2 regions of the Streptomyces sp. NPDC086554 genome follow, and region 2 is predicted to be linked to the other one. Evidence: riboswitches for the same ligand, from Rfam matches in the RefSeq annotation. Region 2 holds a riboswitch; the other holds the start of a gene.

Region 1 (3,420 bases), on a different contig from region 2:
ATCTCGGTGGTCGCGTTGAGCTTCATGGTGCAGGAGCCCAGCGGGATCATGCCGCGGTCGAGCGCGTAGTCGCGGTCGGCCAGCTTGCGCAGGTAGCGCAGCATCGCGGTCTCGGAGCGGTACTGGTGGAAGACCGGGTGCGTCAGGTACTCGTCGGAGCGCAGCAGACCGGCGGGCAGCGTGTCATCGGCGGCCGCGTCGAGCGCCTCGATGTCCGCCTCGACCCCGAACGCGGTCCAGATCGCGGTCAGCTGCTTGCGCGTGGTGGTCTCGTCGCAGGCCAGCGAGACGTGGTCGGCGTCGACCTGGTGGATGTTGGCGCCACCCTCGCGGGCCGCGGAGACGAGCTCCTCGGCCTTGCCCGGCACGCGCACGGTCAGCGTGTCGAAGTACGCGCCGTGCACGACCTCGACCCCGCCCGCGGTGAGGCCGGCGGCCAGCAGCGTCGCGTAGCGGTGGGTGCGCCGCGCGATGGACCTGAGGCCCTCGGGCCCGTGGTAGACCGCGTACATCCCGGCCATGACGGCGAGCAGCACCTGTGCCGTACAGATGTTGCTGGTCGCCTTCTCACGGCGGATGTGCTGCTCACGGGTCTGCAGCGCGAGCCGGTAGGCCTTGTTGCCGTCGGCGTCGACGGAGACACCGACGAGCCGGCCCGGCAGGCTGCGGGCGAACTTCTCGCGCACCGCCATGTAACCGGCGTGCGGCCCGCCGAAGCCCATCGGAACACCGAACCGCTGCGTCGTACCGACCGCGATGTCCGCACCGAGCTCACCGGGCGAGGTGAGCAGCGTCAGGGCGAGCAGATCGGCCGCGACGGAGACGACGGCACCCAGCTCGTGCGCCTGCTCGATGACCGCCTTGATGTCGCGTACGACACCGGAGGCGCCCGGGTACTGGATCAGTACGCCGACGACACCGCGCTCGGCGACCTCGGCCGGGATGCCGTCGCTCAGATCGGCGACGACGATCTCGACGCCGGTCGGCTCGGCACGGGTCTGCATCACGGCGATGGTCTGCGGCAGCGCATCGGCGTCAACGACGAAAACACCGTCCTTGACCTTGCTCATGCGTCGCGAGAGGGCCATGGCCTCGGCCGCGGCGGTCCCCTCGTCGAGCAGGGAGGCACCGGAGGTGGGCAGTCCGGTCAGTTCGGCGACGACCGTCTGGAAGTTGAGCAGCGCCTCGAGGCGCCCCTGGGAGATCTCGGGCTGGTAGGGCGTGTAGGCCGTGTACCAGGCAGGGTTCTCCATGACGTTCCGCAGGATGACGGGCGGTGTGAAGGTCCCGTAGTAACCGAGCCCGATCATGGAATCGAGCACCTGGTTCCGATCGGCCAGGGAACGCAGCTCGGCCAGAACCTCGGCCTCGGTGCGCGCTCCGGGCAGATTCAGTGCCTCGGCGTTCTTGATCACATCCGGCACCGCGGCGGCGGTCAGCTCGTCGAGCGAGCCGTAGCCGACCTGCGCGAGCATCTTGGCCCGTGCTTCGGCATCGGGGCCGATGTGCCGCTGCTCAAAGGGAATGCCCTGCTCAAGCTGTGAGAGCGGGATGCGAGGGGTGGCGGTCATTGCGGAGGCCTCCTGGTCTGACGCGACCTGCGAGGGGCACCACGGCACGGGTACCCGGACGGCCTCCCCCTCTGTCATCTCAACCTGAGAGCTTCACCGGGGAGCACCCATGAAGGAGCCGTCCCGGCTTTCACCGTCGGTGAGGAAGGGTTCCGAACGTGCCCGCCCGACGCCCGCCCTGCTTTCCAGAGTGACCTCGTCCGTGCGGTACAGGTGCCTGAGAGATTCCGGGGAGGAGTTGCTCCTTCGGCGCCTCCGGTGTCTCCACCGGAGAGCTCTCCCGCACGGGGTCAGCAGCCACCGCCAGCCTACCAGCGAGGACCGCGCCCCATCCCTCGAGTGGCCGCCCGCCCCGATGTGCTCTTTCGTAGTGATTACAAGCGAATAATGATGAGTTACGCGCCATTTCGACAAACTGCGACCAGTTGGAGGGCCCGTGCAGACCGACATCGATCCGCGCAACCTGATCGGCCGCAAGGCGTTCGACCGGGACGGGGCCAAGATCGGCACGATCGACGAGGTCTACCTCGACGATGCCACCGGCGCCCCGGAGTGGGCCGCCATACGCACGGGCCTCTTCAGCCGTGACGCGTTCGTCCCCCTGGAACCCAGCGAGGTCACCGGCGAGGGCAACCTGCGCATCCCCTTCGAACGCTCGCTGATCAAGGACGCCCCCGACTTCGGCGTAGGCCGCCATCTCTCCCCCGAACAGGAACTCCAGCTCTACCACCACTACGGCCTGGACATCGCACCCCCACCCCCACCCGACCAGGACTTCGGCAACATCACAGACCAGGAAGACCCCTAAGCCCTGGGCCCTACCCGAGGCCGGTCACCTCCATCACCCGCAGCTCTCCTCCCAAGCCGACCGCCAAGGTCCCGCGCAGACACACCACACCCCTCCCCCACCCAAGCCAGCCATCCCAGTTGCGGGCAGGCGTTCCACACACCTCCCCACCCAAGCCAGCCGCCCTAGTTGTGAGCAGGCGTTCCGCAAGGCGGAACGGGTGGGCACAACGCCAACCGCCGGGCGCCGCTACCCCAAGGGGCACGGCCAGGCGCCCTCCCCCGGCGGAGCCACCAGCGGCAACGGCTCCGCCGCCGACAACTCCGGATCATCGACCCGAAACGTCCGCACCCGCCCCGGCGCCGACCCCGGAGTCTCGAACCGCACCGTCACCCGCCCGAGCCCACTCCCCTGCACCCACCCCGCCCCGTACACGGCATGCCGCACATCGTGCCCAGCAGCCCACCGCCGCGCCCCGAGCGGCACCTCCTCGACCGACGGCTCCTCGACCTCCTCCGCGCCCACCGCCTCCTCCGGAACCGCCCCCGCAGCCTCGCCCGCCCCCCGCTCAAGGCCCTCGGCCCGAGCCTGCGCGAAGAGATCCTCCTGCGTGTAGTCCGCAAGCCCCGTGACCCCCACCCCGAGGAGCCGCACACCCCCCGTGGTGTCCACGGACTCCAGCAGCCGCGCCGCGGCCTCCCGCACCACCCCAGGGTCGTCCGTGGGCCCCCGCAGCGTCTCGGACCGCGTCAGCGTCGAGAAGTCGAACCGCCGCACCTTCAGGACGATCGTCCGCCCCGAGTGCCCAGCCGCCCGCAGCCGCTCCACACACCGGTCGGCAAGCCGCGCCACCTCGCCCCTCACCCGTACCCGGTCGTGAATGTCCACGTCGTACGTGTCCTCGACGCTGACCGACTTGGACTCCCGCTCCGCCACCACGGGCCGCTCGTCCCGCGCCAGCGCCATCGCGTACAGCGCGCTCCCGTGCAACTTCCCGAGGAGCCGTACGAGCTCGTCCTCGCCCGCCTCCGCGATCTCCCCCACCGTCGTGATCCCGCCCCG
Region 2 (3,420 bases):
CCGTCCAGCGGGGTGCGCCCTGCCCGGCAGAGCTCGGCGACGGCGGGCGGCGGCAGCGGTACACCGACCGTGCCGTCCGGGTTGACCGCGATGCCGAGCTGCGGGGGCAGGCCGCGCGCGAACTCCACGGCGGGCGCCACGGTGCAGCTCATCCGGCCGCCGGTGACCTGCTGGAACTGCTGCTCGGAGCTGAAGACGGGGACGTACGCCTGTCCTTCGATCTCCAGCGTGGGCAGGTCGAGCGTGCCGCGGGTGCCGTCGCCGCCGTTCGGCAGCGGGACCCAGACGTGGCTGCGGCCGAGGACCTCGACGATCCTGGCCCCCGCGGAGGCTGTGCTTGTCTGAGGAGCCCCGCCGGTGCCGAGGGCCGCCGCGAGCACCTCTTCTAGTTCGTTGCCCGGCCATCCCCCGTACGGATGGGCGTGCGCCTGCGCCGGAATGTCCATCTGTCTTACCCCTGCTCGTCCCGCTCTGCCTGCGGCTCGAACCCTAACGCGGCAGGCACCGCCCGCGGGTCGGTCCCCTCAGTCCCCGAAGCCGATCGCCCGCAGCACGCCCGCAGCCGTCCGGTCGAGCAGCAGCGCCGAACCGACGCCGCCCGGCAGATCGCCCCGCTCGGCGGCGCCGACCAGCCGGCCGACCGTTCTGCGGTGGCGCGCGAAGGCGTACCGCGAGACGCCGCGGCCGCGCGCGAGCTGCCCCTCGACGGCGGTCTCCGGAGGCACGTCGAGCAGCAGCAGGTGCAGGGTCGTGCCACGCCGCGCCGCTTCCCTGGCCAGCCAGCGGCGCACCCACGCCTGCGTGCCGCAGTCGTGCACGACGACTCCCTCGCCGGAGCGCAGGGCGCGGCGCAGGCCCGCGTAGTGCGCGAGGCGGACGAGAGGGCGGTAGACCGCGTACGGCAGGAAGCGCGGCATGCGCGTCGCCCAGCGGTCGCGGGTGTCCTGCGAGTCGATGCGCGGGCCCGCGACGGCTCTGCGCATCAGCGTGGACTTTCCGCTGCCCGGCAGTCCGGAGACGACGATCAGGTCGCCGCCGCCGAAGGTGAGCCGGTGCGGGCTGTGGCCCATCCGCTGCCTGAGGTCCCGGACGACGGCCGCGGGCAGGGGGCCACAGGCCTCCCTGGTGCGGGCGGCTTCCTGCTTGGGCAGGGCCACCCCTGTGTTGGTCGCGTAGACGCTTGTCCTGCGCACCGTGATCGGCCTCCCCATAGCGGTCACGTACCTGCTTCCCGCAGCTTCCCCGGCAAGTGTAAAGAGAAGGTAATGCGGCACAAGGGCATTACTGGACTGGCACTGCCCTGTGACGGAGCCCCGTGCAATGATGTGCCCGCAAACTCCATACAGGCCGTTTGAATCCGCGCGGGAGAGTTCCCGGTCACCGTCGTACGAGTCGTACGACGGACCGGGGCGCCGAAGGAGCAAGTCCCTCCCTTGAATCTCTCAGGCCCCGTACCGCGCGGGCGAGGCACATCTGAAAAGCGGGCCGCCACGGCGGCTCCACCCAAGGTGCAAGTCATGACCCCCCATACGTACGGGTCGTGGTGAACCTCTCAGGTTCCGATGACAGATGGGGAGGATCTACCTCGCCCGTCATGCCCTGGGAGTTCTACGTATGAGTACCGCCCCCCGTCTGACAGCCCTCGATGCCGTGCATCGGGCGCTCGGCGCGACCATGACCGACTTCGCGGGCTGGGACATGCCGCTGCGGTACGGCAGCGAGCGCGAAGAGCACATCGCCGTCCGCACCGAGGCCGGTCTCTTCGACCTCTCCCACATGGGCGAGATCACGGTCACAGGCCCCGAGGCCGTGGACTTCCTGAACTTCTCGCTGGTCGGCAACATCGGCTCCGTCGGTGTCGGCCGCGCCCGCTACACGATGATCGTCGACCAGGACGGCGGCATCCTCGACGACCTGATCGTCTACCGCCTCGGCGAGACCGAGTACATGGTCGTCGCCAACGCCTCCAACGCCCAGAACGTGCTGAACGAGCTGAGCAACCGCGTCGAGGAGTTCGACGCCGAGGTCCGCGACGACCGCGACGCCTACGCGCTGCTCGCCGTCCAGGGCCCCGAGTCCCCCGGCATCCTGAAGTCCCTCACGGACGCCGACCTCGACGGCCTGAAGTACTACGCGGGCCTGCCCGGCACGGTCGCGGGCGTGCCCGCCCTGATCGCCCGCACGGGCTACACCGGCGAGGACGGCTTCGAGCTGTTCGTCTCCCCCGGCGACGCCGAGAAGCTGTGGAACGCGCTCATGGAGGCCGGAACGCCGGTCGGCATGGTGCCCGCGGGCCTCTCCTGCCGCGACACGCTGCGCCTGGAGGCGGGCATGCCGCTGTACGGGCACGAGCTGACCGCCGAGCTGACGCCCTTCGACGCGGGCCTGGGTCGGGTCGTGAAGTTCGAGAAGACCTCGCAGTCGGAGAACTTCGTGGGGCGTGCCGCGCTCGCGGCCGCCGCCGAGCGTGCCGAGACCGCTCCGCCGCGCAAGCTGGTCGGCCTGATCGCCTCGGGCCGCCGCGTCCCGCGCGCGGGCTTCTCCGTGGTCGCCGACGGCAAGGTCATCGGCGAGGTGACATCGGGCGCCCCGTCCCCGACCCTCGGCAAGCCGATCGCCATCGCGTACGTCGACGCCGCGCACGCGGCCCCCGGCACCGAGGGTGTCGGTGTGGACATCCGCGGTACCCACGAGCCCTACGAGGTCGTGGCGCTGCCGTTCTACAAGCGCCAGAAGTGACACTTCCGCCCCAGTGGTAGTCCGGAAGTGACCCCACGCACATCTTTCTCGTTCCGCAGCACCCATCCGCGTACAGGAGAATTCAGGTCATGAGCAACCCCCAGCAGCTGCGTTACAGCAAGGAGCACGAGTGGCTCTCGCCCGCCGAGGACGGTGTGGCGACGGTCGGTATCACGGAGCACGCGGCCAACGCGCTCGGTGACGTCGTCTACGCCGACCTGCCCGAGGCCGGTGCCGCGGTGACCGCGGGCGAGACGTGCGGCGAGCTCGAGTCGACCAAGTCGGTCAGCGACCTGTACTCGCCGGTGACCGGTGAGGTCGTCGAGTCGAACCAGGACGTCGTGGACGACCCGTCGCTGGTCAACTCCGCCCCGTTCGAGGGTGGTTGGCTCTTCAAGGTACGGATCACGGAGGAGCCGAAGGACCTGCTCTCCGCGGACGAGTACACCGAGTTCTCCGGCAGCTGAAGCCCCCCGAAGACCCTTAGGGACCACCTGATGTCGCTTCTCAACACCCCTCTCCACGAGCTGGACCCGGACGTCGCCGCCGCCGTCGACGCCGAGCTCCACCGTCAGCAGTCCACCCTGGAAATGATCGCCTCGGAGAACTTCGCTCCGGTCGCCGTCATGGAGGCCCAGGGCACGGTCCTCACCAACAAGTACGCCGAGGGCTACCCCGGCC

The links. Region 2 has a riboswitch for glycine ahead of gcvT (glycine cleavage system aminomethyltransferase GcvT). Riboswitches for the same ligand answer to the same signal wherever they lie in the genome.
Region 1: another riboswitch for glycine. It lies ahead of gcvP (aminomethyl-transferring glycine dehydrogenase); the one in region 2 lies ahead of gcvT (glycine cleavage system aminomethyltransferase GcvT).

What each region holds. Positions count from the first base shown of each region.
Region 1 covers NZ_JBFBJK010000016.1:9,433-12,852, reverse strand. Annotated here, with positions in the region: gene gcvP (aminomethyl-transferring glycine dehydrogenase) at 1-1,571, opposite strand, end outside; glycine riboswitch at 1,767-1,864, opposite strand; gene AB0O76_RS25560 (PRC-barrel domain-containing protein) at 2,008-2,379, shown strand; gene AB0O76_RS25555 (DNA polymerase IV) at 2,608-3,420, opposite strand, start outside.
Region 2 covers NZ_JBFBJK010000014.1:192,568-195,987, forward strand. Annotated here, with positions in the region: gene AB0O76_RS24220 (enhanced serine sensitivity protein SseB) at 1-446, opposite strand, end outside; gene AB0O76_RS24225 (AAA family ATPase) at 525-1,211, opposite strand; glycine riboswitch at 1,353-1,467, shown strand; gene gcvT (glycine cleavage system aminomethyltransferase GcvT) at 1,615-2,739, shown strand; gene gcvH (glycine cleavage system protein GcvH) at 2,829-3,206, shown strand; gene glyA (serine hydroxymethyltransferase) at 3,237-3,420, shown strand, end outside.